DNA from 2 places in the Paenarthrobacter sp. 4246 genome. Region 1 is predicted to be linked to the other one. Evidence: riboswitches for the same ligand, from Rfam matches in the RefSeq annotation. Region 1 holds a riboswitch; the other holds the start of a gene.
What was found. Region 1 has a riboswitch for S-adenosylmethionine ahead of ABIE35_RS19555 (DUF1737 domain-containing protein). Riboswitches for the same ligand answer to the same signal wherever they lie in the genome.
Positions count from the first base shown of each region.

Region 1 (7,285 bases):
CCTCCGGATGATCGAACGGCTAGAGGCAATATTCGGCCGATCAATCGTCAAAGTGGGCAAGCCACAGATGACCCACCTCCGGGTGGAGGGCGGCAAGACCCTGTCCGGCGAAGTGGATGTCAACAGCAGCAAGAATGCCGGTGTCGCGCTTTTGTGCGCCAGCCTCATCAACCGCGGAACCACCACGTTGCGCCGCTTGGCCCGCATCGAAGAAGTCAACAGGATTGTTGAAGTACTGACCTCCATTGGCGTCGAATGCACCTGGCTCAACGGAAGCGACCTCCGCATCCGCAGGCCCGAGGTCCTGGACCTCGGTTCAATGGACGTGGACGCCGCCCGCCGTACCCGCAGCGTCATCATGCTGCTGGGTCCGCTCTTGGACGAGACCAGTGAGTATTTGCTGCCCTACGCTGGTGGCTGCGACCTCGGAACGCGCACAGTGGAGCCGCATATGCAGGCCCTGCGCCAGTTCGGGCTTGAGGTCGAAGCGAAGTCCGGGTTCTATTCCGTAGCTGCGCCCCCGGCCGATGACCACCACCGTTCCTTCGTCCTCACCGAACGTGGCGACACCGTTACTGAGAACGCCATCATGGCCGCCGCGCACCGCGAGGGCACCACCGTGATCCGCAACGCCAGCCCCAACTACATGGTCCAGGACCTCTGCTTCTACTTGCACGGCCTGGGCGTTGAAATCGAGGGCGTCGGCACCACCACGCTGAAGATCACTGGCCGTTCCGCCATTGATGTGGAGATCGAGTATTTCCCGTCCGAGGATCCCATCGAGGCCATGAGCCTGATCACCGCGGGCATCGTGACCAACTCCGAGGTCACCATCCGCCGGGTTCCCATCGAATTCATGGAGATCGAGCTGGCTACGTTGGAGCAGATGGGCCAGAACCTTGAAATCTCCGGCGAATACATGGCACGCAATGGCCGGACCCGCTTGGTGGACGTCACCACCAAGCCTTCCGAGCTCCGCGCGCCGCAGGACAAGATCCACCCCATGCCGTTCCCGGGCCTGAACATCGACAACCTGCCGTTCTTCGCTGTGATCGCGGGCAACGCCGAGGGCCAGACCATGATCCATGACTGGGTCTACGAGAACCGTGCCATCTACTTGACGGAACTCAACAAGCTGGGCGCCCAGGTGCAACTGCTTGATCCGCACCGGATCTACGTCAACGGACCCACTAAGTGGCGCGCTGCCGAAATCGGCTGCCCGCCTGCCCTGCGCCCCGCCGCCTGCTTGCTCCTGGCCATGCTCGCTGCCCGGGGCACGTCAGAGCTCCGCAACATCTACGTGATCGAGCGTGGCTACGAGGACCTGGCAGAGCGGTTGAACACCATCGGCGCCAAGATCGAGTACTTCCAGGACTAGGCTCCACGCGCACGCCCGCAACGGATCGGGGACGCGCCCGTTTCCGCCATCCGCCACAGTTCGCTCTGGTGCGGATGGCGGGAAGGGGTGCGGTGCCGCGGTCCTCGCTGCCCTTCCAGCCACTGTCCTCCACCGGCCTCCTGACGCAGAATGGAGCATGCGGACTTTCGGGGTCGAGGAAGAGCTGCTCATCGTCCATCCTGTGACGGGAGAGCCCCTTGCCCTTGCGGATGCGCTGCTTGCCGGCCACCACCAACCCGCATCCGCAACGAGCCTCAGCCACGAACTCAAGCTGGAGCAGATCGAAACCCAGACCCGCCCCTGCCACAGCTACGGTGATCTTCTGCATCAGGTCCGCCGCGGCAGGGCCATGGCCAACGAGGCAGCCCGTCAGCACGGAGCGCGGGTTGCTGCCATCGCTACCTCTCCGCTGGATTCGAACACCCACACCACCCCGGATCCCCGCTATGCCGCGATGCTGGATCGCTTCGGAATCATCGCCACGGAACAATTGACGTGCGGATTCCACGTGCACACCTCTGTCGAATCCCCTGAGGAAGGTGTGGTGGTGCTGGACCATATCCGGGACAAACTCGCCGTGCTCACGGCCCTCACCGCTAACTCACCCTACTGGCGAGGCCTTCCCACCGGTTTCGACAGCTACCGCACCCAGGCATGGAACCGCTGGCCCACCTCTGGACCGTCCGGCGTGTTCGGATCACTCACTGCCTACCGGCGCATCGTGAATCGGCTGTTGGAAACAGGCGTGATCCTGGATGAGGGCATGATCTACTTCGACGCCCGAATCTCCCGGAACCACCCCACAGTGGAGGTCCGCGTGGCCGACGTCTGCCTCCGCGCCGAGGACGCCGCGTTGATTGCGGTACTGGTGCGGGCTTTGGTGGAGACCGCTTCCTTGGAAATGCTCGACGGCGTTGAGCCCACCGCGGTGCCCACGGCACTCCTGCGGATGGCGAGTTGGCAGGCCAGCAATGCGGGCTTGCGTGGAGAGCTCCTGGACTTCGGTGATTTCCGCCCCCAGCCGGCGGCGGACGTCGTCTGGGCCCTGGTGGATTACGTGAGCCCAGTGCTGGATGACCAAGGCGAACTGGAGCTGGTCAAAGCGGGGATCTCAGCTCTGCTGGAGCGGGGGAACGGCGCGGACGAGCAACGGGAAGCTGCAGTGCGGTACAACAACAGGCAGCGCGGCAGCCAGAACCAGCCGGACGGTCCGCCCACCAGCGCTGCCCTGGCCGCCGTCGTCGGGCATGCAGCGAAGGTGACGGTTCGCGGAACCTCCGCCGACGCGCACAAGGAACCCGCGCCGATGCTGTCCCGAGTCAGGAGGCCTTAGGCCTTGTCGGTTTCCGTTTCTTCCCAGGCCATCAAGTAGGCGCCAGTGAGACCCTCCACCAAATAGAAGCAGAACGGCGGGATGTCCTTTTTTGCTACCAGAATGGCACCGTAGACAGGGGCGCTGATTGCGGCCGTAACGCCGATCCAGCGTTTTGTGGGCAAGGAAAGGAGACTCCCACCCAAGGCGGCCAACGCCACCACATGCAATCCCGAATAGGCCAGGAACGGCGCGTTGGATCCCCGGCGGTAGGCAAAACCCTCGAGGTCAGCTGCCCGCCGGGTGAGGCTGGAGACGAAGAACGGGGCACCCGCGAGCAATGCGGCGGCGGCAGCGTAAGCCCACTTCTTCGCTTTCCCGCGTGGTGAGTTGATGTCCGGAACGGCGTCCTTACCCGGAACTGCGCGGGCAAACGCGGCGAATCCCACCGGTACGGCGACGGTCCCTACTGCGGTTAGGTGCTGGCCCACGATCCAGCCGCGCCGTCCGGAGGTCAGCATGCGCAGGCGTTCGGCATCGTCCGGAGTGATGTAGACGCGCGAGACCGGCGAGATTCCCACGAACCACACCACCGTGCCGGCAACGATGACCGCTCCGGCACGGCGATAGGGATGGTTCCCGCTCATGGCAGCAAGGCTAGACCTGTTTGAGGGCCTTCTCCAGATCCAGGATGAGATCGTCCACGTCTTCCAGTCCTACAGACAAGCGGACCACGCCGTCGGTAAGCCCGATCGCGGCCCGGCCCTCAGGTCCCATGGCCCGGTGGGTGGTGGTAGCTGGGTGGGTGATGAGGGATTTGGAATCGCCCAGGTTGTTGGAGATGTCAATGACGCGGAGGCCATCGAGCAAGGCGAACGCAGCCTCTTTGGCTGAGCGCCCGGCCGAAGGAGACAGCTCGAACGTCAGCACAGTGCCGCCGGCCTTCATCTGTTTCGCGGCAAGCTCGTACTGCGGGTGGGACGTGAGCAGCGGGTACTTGACCCAGCTGATGGCAGGCTGCTGCTCGAGCCACTCCGCGATCTTCAAAGCGGATGCCGAGCTGTGGTTGACGCGCAGTCCGATGGTCTCCAAACCCTTGGTCAGCACCCAGGCATTGAACGCGGAAAGGGAAGGGCCGGTGTGGCGCATGAGCTGCTTGACGGGACCATCGATGAACTCTTTGGTGCCCAGGATCGCGCCGCCAAGGACACGGCCTTGGCCATCGATGTGCTTGGTGCCGGAGTACACGATCACGTCCGCGCCCAGCTCACCGCAGCGCTGCAACAGGGGAGTGGCGAAGACATTGTCGACAACGACGGTCGCCCCGGCGGCATGCGCCAGTTCGCTGACGGCAGCGATGTCGACGATCTCCTGCATGGGATTGGAGGGCGACTCAAAGAACACGGCTGTGGTCGGTTCAGAGAGGGCTTCACGCCACTGATCCAGATCCGGGCCGTCAACGAACACCGTCTCCACGCCCCAGCGGGGCAGGATCTCGTTGAGGATCACGAAGCAGGAGCCGAACAGCGAGCGGGCGGCCACCACGCGGTCGCCTGAGGCCAGCAGGGCACCCAGGGCGGTGAAGACCGCTGACATGCCGGATGCCGTAGCAAAGCACGCCTCGGTTCCTTCGAGCAGTCGCAGCCGCTCCTGGAAAGTGGCGACGGACGGGTTGCCGTAGCGGGAGTAAACGAAGCGTTCGTCCTCGCCCGTGAAGGCACGTTCGGCAGCGGCGGCCGATTCATAGACAAACCCGGAGTTCAGGAAAACGGGCTCGGACGTTTCCTGGAAATTGGTGCGGTCAAGGCCACCGCGAACGGCCTGGGTGTCAGGGCTCCAGCTGGCGGCGTCGGGATTAAAGGTCACTTACTCGGTCCCCAGATTCGTCGGCAGGCCACGGTTCTTCCAGCCGTTTACGGTGCGCTCACCGTAACGGTCCGGTTCGCCTTCGAAGCCCTCAAGGACGTTGTACGCAGTGAAGCCGGCCTGCGTTGCGGCGATGGCAGCGGAGATGGAGCGCTGGCCGGAGCGGCAGATGAAGACGAGCTCCACGGCGTCATCCTCGGGTGCCTGCTGCTGCAGGTCCTCGATGAAGCGGGAGTTCGGGATACCGCCAGCGAGGTTCCACTGGATGAACAGGGGATCATTCTCGGTGGCTTTGGTGTCCGGGATGCCGATGTGGGCCCACTCGCCCTCGGTGCGAACATCCACCAGGATGGCGCCTTCTTCGAGCTTGGCCCACGCGTCCTGCGGGGTCAGGTCACCTGCGTAGCTCATGCGTGGCCCTCGAATGCTTCTACATCGTCGTAGTTCTCAAGCTGGTCCACTGCGTTGGCGACGGCGGCATCAGCATTGGCGATCGCCGCGGGCAGCACAATCGCTTGGGCAACGATCACTTCCGTGCCGTTGAAGGTGGCTGCAGGGCTGCCATGGAGCACATAGCCCTCGACGAGGGAATTGTGGATACGCTCGCAGAAATCGCGGTTATCCGGGCCTGTAATCAGGCGGTAAGAGAGTTTTTCTTCAGTGGGTTCAGGCATTGCTGGTGCTCCTCAGTCACGCTTGCAGTTCGAGTTGTCGATACGCCGAGTAGTCACCTGAGGCACCCCGCCGGAGAGAGGGTTGCCGACCAGCAAGTCAGGGCTTTGCGCTGGTACTCATTACTCAAGAAAAACGTAACATCCACGGGCGTCGGGCCGCACTTGCGGGTGGCTGCATGGTCGTCATGTTGCGTAATCGGCGGCTGATCCATTACCGGTCCTTGAGCGCCCGCACTGCCGCGCCGACAGTGGGGTAGAAGTGGTCCGGCGTAAATCGGGCCGCCGTACCGAGGCGGATCAACTTGTCCTTCACAGGCCCTTTGAGCTCGGCAAACACCAGGTCCACTCCTTTTCTGGCCAACCATTCGTCCAGGGTTACCAGGTCATCCAACGCTGTGGTGTCGATCCCGGTGATGGGTTCGGCGGCAAGGATGATGTGGCTGATGGGCTCGGTGGACTCGTCCGGGGCCTCGTCGAGTTGCTCCCTCACAAAGCTGGCCAGAACCTGTCCGTTGCCGAAGAACAGTGGTGCATCAAACCGGAGGATCAAGAGCCCGGGGATGCGCTCGCCCTCGGGGTGCCGTTCAAGATCGTGATACCCGGGTAGGCCTTTCTCGGCGCCGAGTTCGGTTCTGTACGGATCCCATGCCCTGCGGACAAAATCCAGGAGTGCCAAGGCAATGGCCACCACGATTCCCTGGAGGACACCCACTGTCAGCACTCCAAGGAACGCAGCCAGCATCACCACGGACTCGCTGCGGCTCAGCCGCAGGAGCCGCCGGACGCCGGCAGGATCCGCTAGTGCAATGGCTGCTGCGATAACGACGGCGGCCAGGGTTGCCGATGGAAGGTACTCGGTTACTCCCGGAGCCAGCAGCATGAAGGCCAGCACCAGCACGGAGCCGACCACGCCTGTCATCTGGGATTTTGCGCCGGCATCCACGGCGACCGGTGTCCTGGAGGTACTGCCTGAAATGGGGAATCCGCCCAAGAGGCCGGTAGCAGCATTGGCTGCTCCAAGCGCTGCCATCTCCCTGTTTCCGGAGACCTTCTTCCCTTCCTTGGCTGCCAATGTTTGAGACAACACACCAGTGTCAGCGAAAGCCATGAGCGCGATGCCTGCGGCGGCCGGGAGCAGCATCAGGGCGTCTGCCCAGCCAATACCTCCCAGTGCGGGCATGGGCAGGCCCTGCGGCAGGACCCCGGTGACTTTCACGTCGTCGTTAAGCCCGAAGACCGCCGTCGCCACGCACGAGCCAACCACCGCCAACAGAACACCGGGTACCTTCCACTTCAGGAGCCGGGGGATCCAGATGAGAGCCAGTGACCCCACTCCCAAGAACAACGCGGTGATGTTGACCTCGCCGCGCAGTAACCCGGTGGTGACCTTTGCGAGCTTTTGCCAGATGTCGCCGTCGGCCGCAATCCCCAGAAACGCCGGGAGCTGCGAAAGGGCCACCAACAGCGCGATTCCGTTGAGGTACCCGAGCCGGATGGGTTTGGACAGCAGGCCCGTAATGGCTCCCAGTTTCAGTGCCGAGCCGGCAAGCATGAGTGCCCCGATCAACACGGCCAGCAAGCCGGCCAGCGCCACGGATTTCTCGCTGCTTCCCGCTGCCAGCGGCACAATCGCCGCGGCGATCATAGGGGCGAGGGCAGAGTCGGGTCCCAGGACCAGAATGCGGGAGGGCCCCACCACCGCATAAACCAGCAGCGGGACAACTGTTGCGTAAAGCCCGGTGACCGGGGGAAGCCCTGCTGCCTGTGCATAGGCCATTCCGGCAGGCACCAGCAAAGCAAACAGCGCAGCGCCCGCAACGAGATCGTGCCGCAGCCATTCACGCTTGTAGCCCTTGAGGGCCCAGACGCTGGACAGCCGGTCCTTGGCGGAGGGGCGGGTGGTTGCTGCACTCATACAGCGATCATTCCCGACCCCTGCTGTTTGTGGAACACGACATACGCCTTATGTGGAAAATCCGGACCGTCTCCAGCCGCGTTCAAATGTGACGCCCCGGGAGCATAATTGACCCAGTA
Region 1 is NZ_JBEPOP010000012.1:93,080-100,364, forward strand. Features, by position in the region: gene ABIE35_RS19530 (UDP-N-acetylglucosamine 1-carboxyvinyltransferase) at 1-1,378, shown strand, start outside; gene ABIE35_RS19535 (glutamate--cysteine ligase 2) at 1,536-2,732, shown strand; gene ABIE35_RS19540 (hypothetical protein) at 2,729-3,358, opposite strand; gene ABIE35_RS19545 (O-succinylhomoserine sulfhydrylase) at 3,369-4,577, opposite strand; gene ABIE35_RS19550 (rhodanese-like domain-containing protein) at 4,578-4,988, opposite strand; gene ABIE35_RS19555 (DUF1737 domain-containing protein) at 4,985-5,251, opposite strand; SAM riboswitch class IV at 5,265-5,376, opposite strand; gene ABIE35_RS19560 (SulP family inorganic anion transporter) at 5,463-7,166, opposite strand.

Region 2 (7,285 bases), on a different contig from region 1:
GATCCTGGCCGTACAAGCGGGGATCGATGTCGCCGCCTCCCGGCAGCAGTACGCCGTCGAGCATCTGCATTTCGGCAGCCAAGCGGCCGGCGCTGTCTGCCGATACCGGCGTCAGCAGCACCGGCTGCGCACCAGCCTCGCGCAACAGGTCCACGATGAAGGTGAAAAGTTGGTTGGCTTCGCCCACCCGGGCATCGGGGGCGTCCGAACTGCTGAGACGGATCGGAACACCGATACGCGGACGGGCAACTTCTGAACTCTTCATGTTTCATCATGCACCGGACAGCCGCCCGGTGCGCAAACGCCCGCGTCACAGCCCGGCGATACTACGCTGAAACCATGAATCGCACCGGAGCCCTGAACCCGAGCCCGCGGACGCTCGACATTGAGAGCGCGGTCCAGTTCCACCATCTGGTGGCCGCGGGAGCCGGGTCCATGAATGGTTGGCACGCGCAGTCGCTGGACCTGCGTGGCCACGCACGGGAGCTTAAATCCCTGGATGCCCAGGGCGCGATCTTCCTGGGATGCATCTTCGACGACGGTGTGGAAGAGAGCCTGCGACGCCGTGGAGCGCTGATCTTTCCCAAGCTCCAGGGTGTCCCGTTCGACCCCTACCGGAACAGCCTCTACACGGCAGAGGAGCTCTACCATGACATCTCCTCCACTGAGTACGAGTCAACCCTCGACGCCCGGGTCTACCAGTGGAGCATCCTCCCCGGGCAGCGGGGAAGCCTGGACGCCACTCTGGCCGCGGCCCTGCACGACCACGCAATCGGCGATGCCCTGGACGAACTCCTGGACCACGGAGCACTTTCCGGGACCCAGGTAGTGGGTGTCATGGGTGGACACGCCGCCCAGCGCGGCACCAGCGGCTTCGCCGATGCCGCACGGCTGGGCCGGCTGCTCGCCCAATCAGGATTTGCTGTCGCTACTGGCGGGGGACCCGGTGCCATGGAGGCAGCCAACCTGGGTGCCTACTTGAGCGGAACGTCCGACGCCGATGCTGCGGCCGCGCTGGAAACCCTCGCCGGAGTGCCGGGGTTCAGACCGTCGGTGACGGCTTGGGCGCGGCAAGCAGCCGCCGTCGTCGAACGTCATCCGGAAGGCGCGCCGACCCTGGGGATTCCCACTTGGTTCTACGGCCACGAGCCACCCAACCTGTTCGCCACACACGTTGCCAAATACTTCGCCAACGCCGTCAGGGAGGCCATCCTGCTGGAGCTGTGTACCGGCGGGATCGTCTTCCTTCCGGGTGCCGCAGGAACGGTGCAGGAGATCTTCCAGGACGCCTGCGAGAACTACTACGGAGCACCCGAAACCATCAGTCCCATGGTGCTGGTGGGACGTGAACACTGGGAACGGACACTCCCGGCCTGGCCCATGCTGCAGAGCCTGGCTGCGGGAAAACCCATGGAGGAGAAGATCTTCCTGGTGGACACCGTGGAAGAGGCGCTTGCAGTGGTGGCCGGCCAGGCGTGAGGCGCAGCTAGAAGTCCTTGCTGCAGGGACCCGAGCCGAGTTGGGCCAGGCCGGTCCTGTCGCCGGCAGCGTACTGGCGGACCCAGGAAGCCTGGTCAAACATCAGTTGCCGGGGATCGTCCACGTGGTCAAGGCCCAGCAGGTGTCCCAGCTCATGCATGATCACCGCTACGCCGATCTCCTTGCCCTCGGGGGTGTCCACGATGCCGGCGAACTGCGGTGCGTCCAAGGACACCGTACCGGTGACATAGGCCTTGTAGCCGTCGCTCAGGCCAATTGAGGAGCTCCCTCCCAAACCCACGGTTTGGCCGGTCAAGCGCGGTACCTGCTCCGGAGTGCTCCACGCGATCAGGACTGGCGCCCATCGGTCACCGTACCTGGCGGGCTGGTATCCCTGCCTGTTGGTGGATGGGACCTCGGAACTGGGGCCGTCGAAGACGAACTTCAATCCGGTGGCTACGCTGGCTTGGCGAATGGCCTCGTCCACCAGTGGCTGCCAGGACGGATCCCCGAGATCCGCGTTGACCACGTAGTGGATGGGCCTGCACGGGGAGTAGGCCAGGGGAGTGCCGTCCTCCTTCACGGCGAGAAACTTGTATGAGGTACTGGTCCGGTTCACTGGTGCCGGAGTTCCCAGTGGTGCATCGGCTTCTTCCAAGCCGGGCACGGGTTCTTGGCGCTGCCCGAACGGAACCAACCCGGGCCGGGGTGCCTGGCTTTGCGTGGCGGAGGAGCCGTACAGGAACCGCTGAAGGTCGCCGCTGAAATACGCCCCCGCGCAGACCAAGCCGAGGATGCCCAGGAAGAACAGGATGGCGGCGATGCTGCTGTGCTTGATCGGCCGTGCTGGTGCCGGTGGCAGCGTGGGCCCGGGCCGGTAGGGGCCATGCGGAGGATCATGGGGGCGAAGGGGATCGGGGTCCTGCCACTGGGGCGACCCGTTAGGTTCCATGGAACCCCCTGACGTGGAGGCCGCGACGGGAGGTGGGGCGCCGCCGTCGACCGTAGTCGCCAGCATAAGTCCGGACACGCCGGGAGTCCATGGCCCCCTGAACCGGCTGTTAGATGTCCTCGCGGCAGGGGGCCGAGGCAAGGAGGTGCAGTCCGGTCAGGTCGCCGGCCGCAAGGCCGTCAGGGGCGCCAATTTCCGGGTACATGAGTTGGACCGGATCATCAACGTGGTCCAAACCCATGACGTGCCCCAGCTCGTGCTGCATGACCGCCAGGACGTAGTCGGCGCCTTCAGGATCAGCGAGGAGTTCGGCGACCTGCGGGGTGTCCAGCTCCAGGCTGCCCGTGATGTAGCTTTTGGGTCCGTTGTTGAGTGAGTACATGGTGCTGCCGCCCGTACCAATGACTTTGTCCGCCAACGCCGGTGCGGCCTCCGGCGTGGTCCACGAAATCAGCAGGGGAGCCCAGCGGTCGCCGTACTTGGCCGGCTGGTATGGCTCCCGTCGGTCTACCGGCAACTCGTCGGTGGTGCCGTCGTTGACGAACTGAATTCCGGAAGCGGCGGAGACATTCGCGATCGCTGTCTCCAGCAGTGCATCGGAACCCTCCGGCGCGGACGCTTCGTTCACCACGTAGTGCAGCGGGCGGCACGGCGAGTACCCCACCGGAGTGCCGTCGTCGTTGGTAGCCAGGAACTTATACGAATTGTTGGTAGTTTCCGGCGCCTTCGGCGAAGCCAGCGGGGCGTCCGCCTCCTCAAATCCGGGTGGCGGGGCGTCTGCCGCACGTGCAGGTGCCGTTTGCTTCTGCCCTGGTCGCCCGTCGTGCGCGGCACCAGGGACGCTCACACCGGGAAAAAGGGCGGTGATCCGCGGGTCTCCATGCAGGAATCCGCTGACCAACACTGCCACCACAGCGGCAATTCCGGCCATGAGCACGCCACGGAGGATGCGCCAGGCCGTGCTGGCACGCCGGTGCTTTGGCGCACGCGTTTCCCGCTCCGAGTCCACGGTTCTCCATTCCTCACGCCCTGGTCACGCGGGGCAGCGCGGAGGACGAACCAACATTACGGGCTGCGGGGGGAGCCGTCCAAACTAGACGATGGTTGCCCCGAACACCAGGCCCAACCCGTAAGTGGCGGCAGCCGCTGCCAGGCCGATCGCGAGCTGGCGCAGCCCGCGGCTCAGCGGCGACGTCCCGGACAGCAAGCCCACGACGGAGCCGGTCGCCAGAAGCGCGATGCCCACCAGTACACCGGCCACCATCAAGGCGGCAATGCCCGTCATTCCGAAGATGAAGGGCAGGATGGGAACGATGGCACCGGAAGCGAAGAAGCAGAAGCTGGACATCGCTGCACCCCATGCCGAACCGACGGATTCGTGCTCGTCACCGGCGGGCTTCTCAGGCTGCAGGGAGAGGCTGGGATCGCAGTCACAGCTGAACAGGCCCATGCGCTCTGCGGCGCGATGCTCAGCGGCCTCACGCGTCATGCCGCGGGCAAGATACACCAGCACCAATTCGTTGTGCTCGATGTCCAACGACGGTGCAGCCGTGAGAGTGGCTTGGGTGGGCAGGGTCGCGTTGAGTAGTTCCCGCTGGGAGCGCACCGAGACGTACTCACCGGCGCCCATGGACAGTGCGCCCGCCAAAAGACCTGCCACACCGCTCATCAGCACCACCGGACTGGGTACGCCGGTGGCGGCCATGCCCATGACCAGCGAAAGGTTGCTCACCAAACCGTCGTTGGCGCCGAAGACCGCGGCGCGGAAGGTACCGGAGAGCCGGTTCCGACCACGGGTGGCCAGTCCCCTGACCACCTCTTCGTGGATCTGTTCGTCAGCCACCATGGCGGGTGTTGCGGCGGGTTCGGAGCCGTACGGGGAGCGGCCTTCTGCGCGTTGGGCCAGGGCCAGCACAAAGACCGACCCGAAGTTGCGGGCCAGGAAGCCCAGCAACTGGCTGCGCGTTGATGCGGCCTTGGGCATTCCGGCGTGCTCACCCAGGAGCTTGAGCCAGTGGGCCTCGTGCCGGCCTTCGGCTTCGGCCAGGGCCAGCAGAATTTGGCGTTCTTCGCCCTCGCGCCTCTGGGCGAGTTCGCGGTAGACGGCTGCCTCGGCGCGCTCATCGGCGAGGTACTGGCGCCATCTGCGGATGTCGGCGTGCGAGGGTGGCACGGGTTGCGTTCCGACGTTCTCGGGGACTGCCGATTCGGGGGTGGGGTCCGGAGCTGGGCTCGACGAACCGGGGGATTCCTGGTGCTGTTGCACTTTCTCTCCTGTGCTGGGTGGGGTAGTTGCGGCCCCATTGCACGCCCCACTGTACCGCTTATCTGCGCGGTTTTTTGGCTGGTATTCCTCACTTGGAATGTTCGGTGCACCGTAATTTCCGGCCGTCCTTGACCCTCGCCTGACCCGGTGCTCAGATGGAAGGACAGGGGCGGGGGCCCACCCCGCGCACGTTCAACAGGGCTTGAGCGGCCCACGAGACGGAGGTTGCACCATGGACACCACCGAATCACACGCCAACTACCCGGAACGGACCACTATTGAGTCAGATCCGGCCTACGACTATGCCGAGAACCAGGAAGTGGACGAGGCCTGGGTGGAAGAGGTGGACGCCTCCGAGGATGACGAACGTGTGGTCCCCATCGACGAAACCGAGGAATTCCGCGAAGAAGACGAGGAAATCTAGGCGGGCTCCTCGCGGCTGAGTGTGTAATGAAGCTGCAGACCCGCGCGTTTGCCGGCCGCCGCGACAGTCACCGTTAGGGTTCTTGACGCACCACACCAGAGGGTCGGCCGCACCGCTTGGGCCAATGCTTGGGCGATCAAGCGTGGTTGAGGATGTCCGAAACGCCGGGTTCCGGCCTTGGCAGTGATGGTCACCGTGCCCAGGAAGAGGTCGACGGCGGGAATCACCGCGACCTTGTGCGTGTCTGTTTGTACCGGGGTACTTGTAGCCGGGGTGGTATCGCCTTGGTACGGCAAGGGACTGCTCCTTTGGGGGAGTGCTCTTGCCCGCTCGGTTGTCTCTGGTCCGGGACGGGCCGCTTCCTCATCCGAACCACCCGTGAACATGGGGTTGGTGTGTGGCCAGTCGGAGCTTGGCACCACATCTCTTGAAGCTGGGACCACCTTACCGCAGGGCTACCCCAGCAAGTTGGGGCGCCCTGTTCCTGGGGACAAAACAAAGGCGGCGCCGCCCCGAAAAGGGGAGGCGCCGCCGTCGAACTTTGCTCTGTTACGTGCAGGGTTACTTGTGGCTGCTGACCGGGTGGGCCTCAGGCGGGAGTTCCTCGGAGACGGCACCAGCAACGCGCTTGTCCCAGGCCTCGCGGACCGCGGGATCAGTGGGCGGGGTGAGCAGTGAAATCACTACGTAGGCGATGAACGAAGCGGCGAGACCGTAGTAGATCGGTTCGTTGGCGTAGACGCCGTCCGCGCTCGGAATGACGCCCAAGGCGAAGAGGATCAGCAGGGTCAGCGTCAGCACCGATCCCACTGCCATGGACCATGCAGCGGCAATACCCGTGCCGCGCTTCCACACCAAACCGCCCAGAATTGCGACCAGGAGGCCACCCACCAGGATGTCGTAGGCGATGGTGAGGGCAATCACCACGTCCTGTGCCGCCATGGAAATCAGTACTGCCACGATGCCGAGTCCAAGAACCCAGTAGCGGTTTGCTTTGACGTCGTGCTCGGGGTTTTCGCTGTCATCGGTGTTGATGGTCTTGCCGAACCAGCTGGCCACGAACGGGACAACGTCCGCACGTGCCACCGTGGCTGCGGCAATCAGGGCGCCGGAAGCGGTGGACATCATGGCTGCAACAGCCGCGGCCATGACCAGGCCGCCGATGCCGACGGGCAGGATGTGGGTTGCCACCTCTGCGTACACTACGTCCTTGCCGAGGTTGGTGACATCGATGTCCGGCAATGCCACCCGGGCAGCCAAGCCGATCAGGGCGCCGGCGATGCCGTAGAGAATGCAGTAGATACCGGCCGTGGCTCCGCCCCAACGGGCAACAGCGGGGGTCTTGGCAGTGAAGACGCGCTGCCAGATGTCCTGACCGATCAGGAGGCCCAGTGTGTAGACCACGAAGTACGTGATGATGGTCTGGGCACCGATGCCATCGATCTGGAAGAAGGTGTCGTCAAGGCGCTCACGGATGCCGTCCATGCCGCCGGCAGCGTTCAGGACGAACGGGAGCATCAGGAAGAAGATGCCTACGGTCTTGATGATGAACTGAACCTGGTCGGCCAACGTGATGGACCACATGCCGCCAATGGTGGAGTAAACCAGGACGATCGCGCCGCCAACGGCGATGGCAAGCCAGCGCTCCCAGTCGAAGAGCACCACGAAGATGGTGGCGTAGGCGCCGGTGGACGTAGCGCAGAGCATGAGCGTGTACGCCAGCATGACGATGCCGGAGGTCTGCGTGGCCCTGCTGCCGTAGCGAAGGCTCAGCATCTGGGAGACCGTGTAGATCTTCAGGCGCTGGATGGTGCCGGCGAACAGGAGGCTGAGCAGCAGCACGCCTGCGCCGATGGCCACCACCAGCCACATGCCGGAGATGCCGAACTTGTAACCGAGGCCGACGCCGCCCACGGTGGAAGCGCCACCGAGGACCACAGCGGCCATGGTGCCGGTGTAAAGGAACGGTCCCAGGCGGCGGCCGGCCACCAGGAAGTCGCTGTTGTTCTTGGTGCGGGACTTGCCCCACCAGCCGAATGCCAGCATGGCGAGCAGGTACACCACCACGATTGCGATGTTAATAGCCGAAGATTCCATGAACGGTCCTTGGAGCTGATGCACGGAGGTTGGGGTTTTCGACGATACTCCTGCGAAGCGTCGAAGT
Region 2 is NZ_JBEPOP010000002.1:391,881-399,165, reverse strand. Features, by position in the region: gene ABIE35_RS04575 (gamma-glutamyl-gamma-aminobutyrate hydrolase family protein) at 1-265, opposite strand, end outside; gene ABIE35_RS04570 (LOG family protein) at 340-1,479, shown strand; gene ABIE35_RS04565 (matrixin family metalloprotease) at 1,487-2,509, opposite strand; gene ABIE35_RS04560 (matrixin family metalloprotease) at 2,541-3,440, opposite strand; gene ABIE35_RS04555 (VIT1/CCC1 transporter family protein) at 3,525-4,697, opposite strand; gene ABIE35_RS04550 (hypothetical protein) at 4,930-5,121, shown strand; gene ABIE35_RS04545 (hypothetical protein) at 5,118-5,417, opposite strand; SAM riboswitch class IV at 5,435-5,554, opposite strand; gene ABIE35_RS04540 (sodium:solute symporter family protein) at 5,683-7,218, opposite strand.
Region 2: it holds a riboswitch for S-adenosylmethionine, as region 1 does, so the genes downstream of both, ABIE35_RS04545 (hypothetical protein) here and ABIE35_RS19555 (DUF1737 domain-containing protein) in region 1, are expected to answer to the same signal.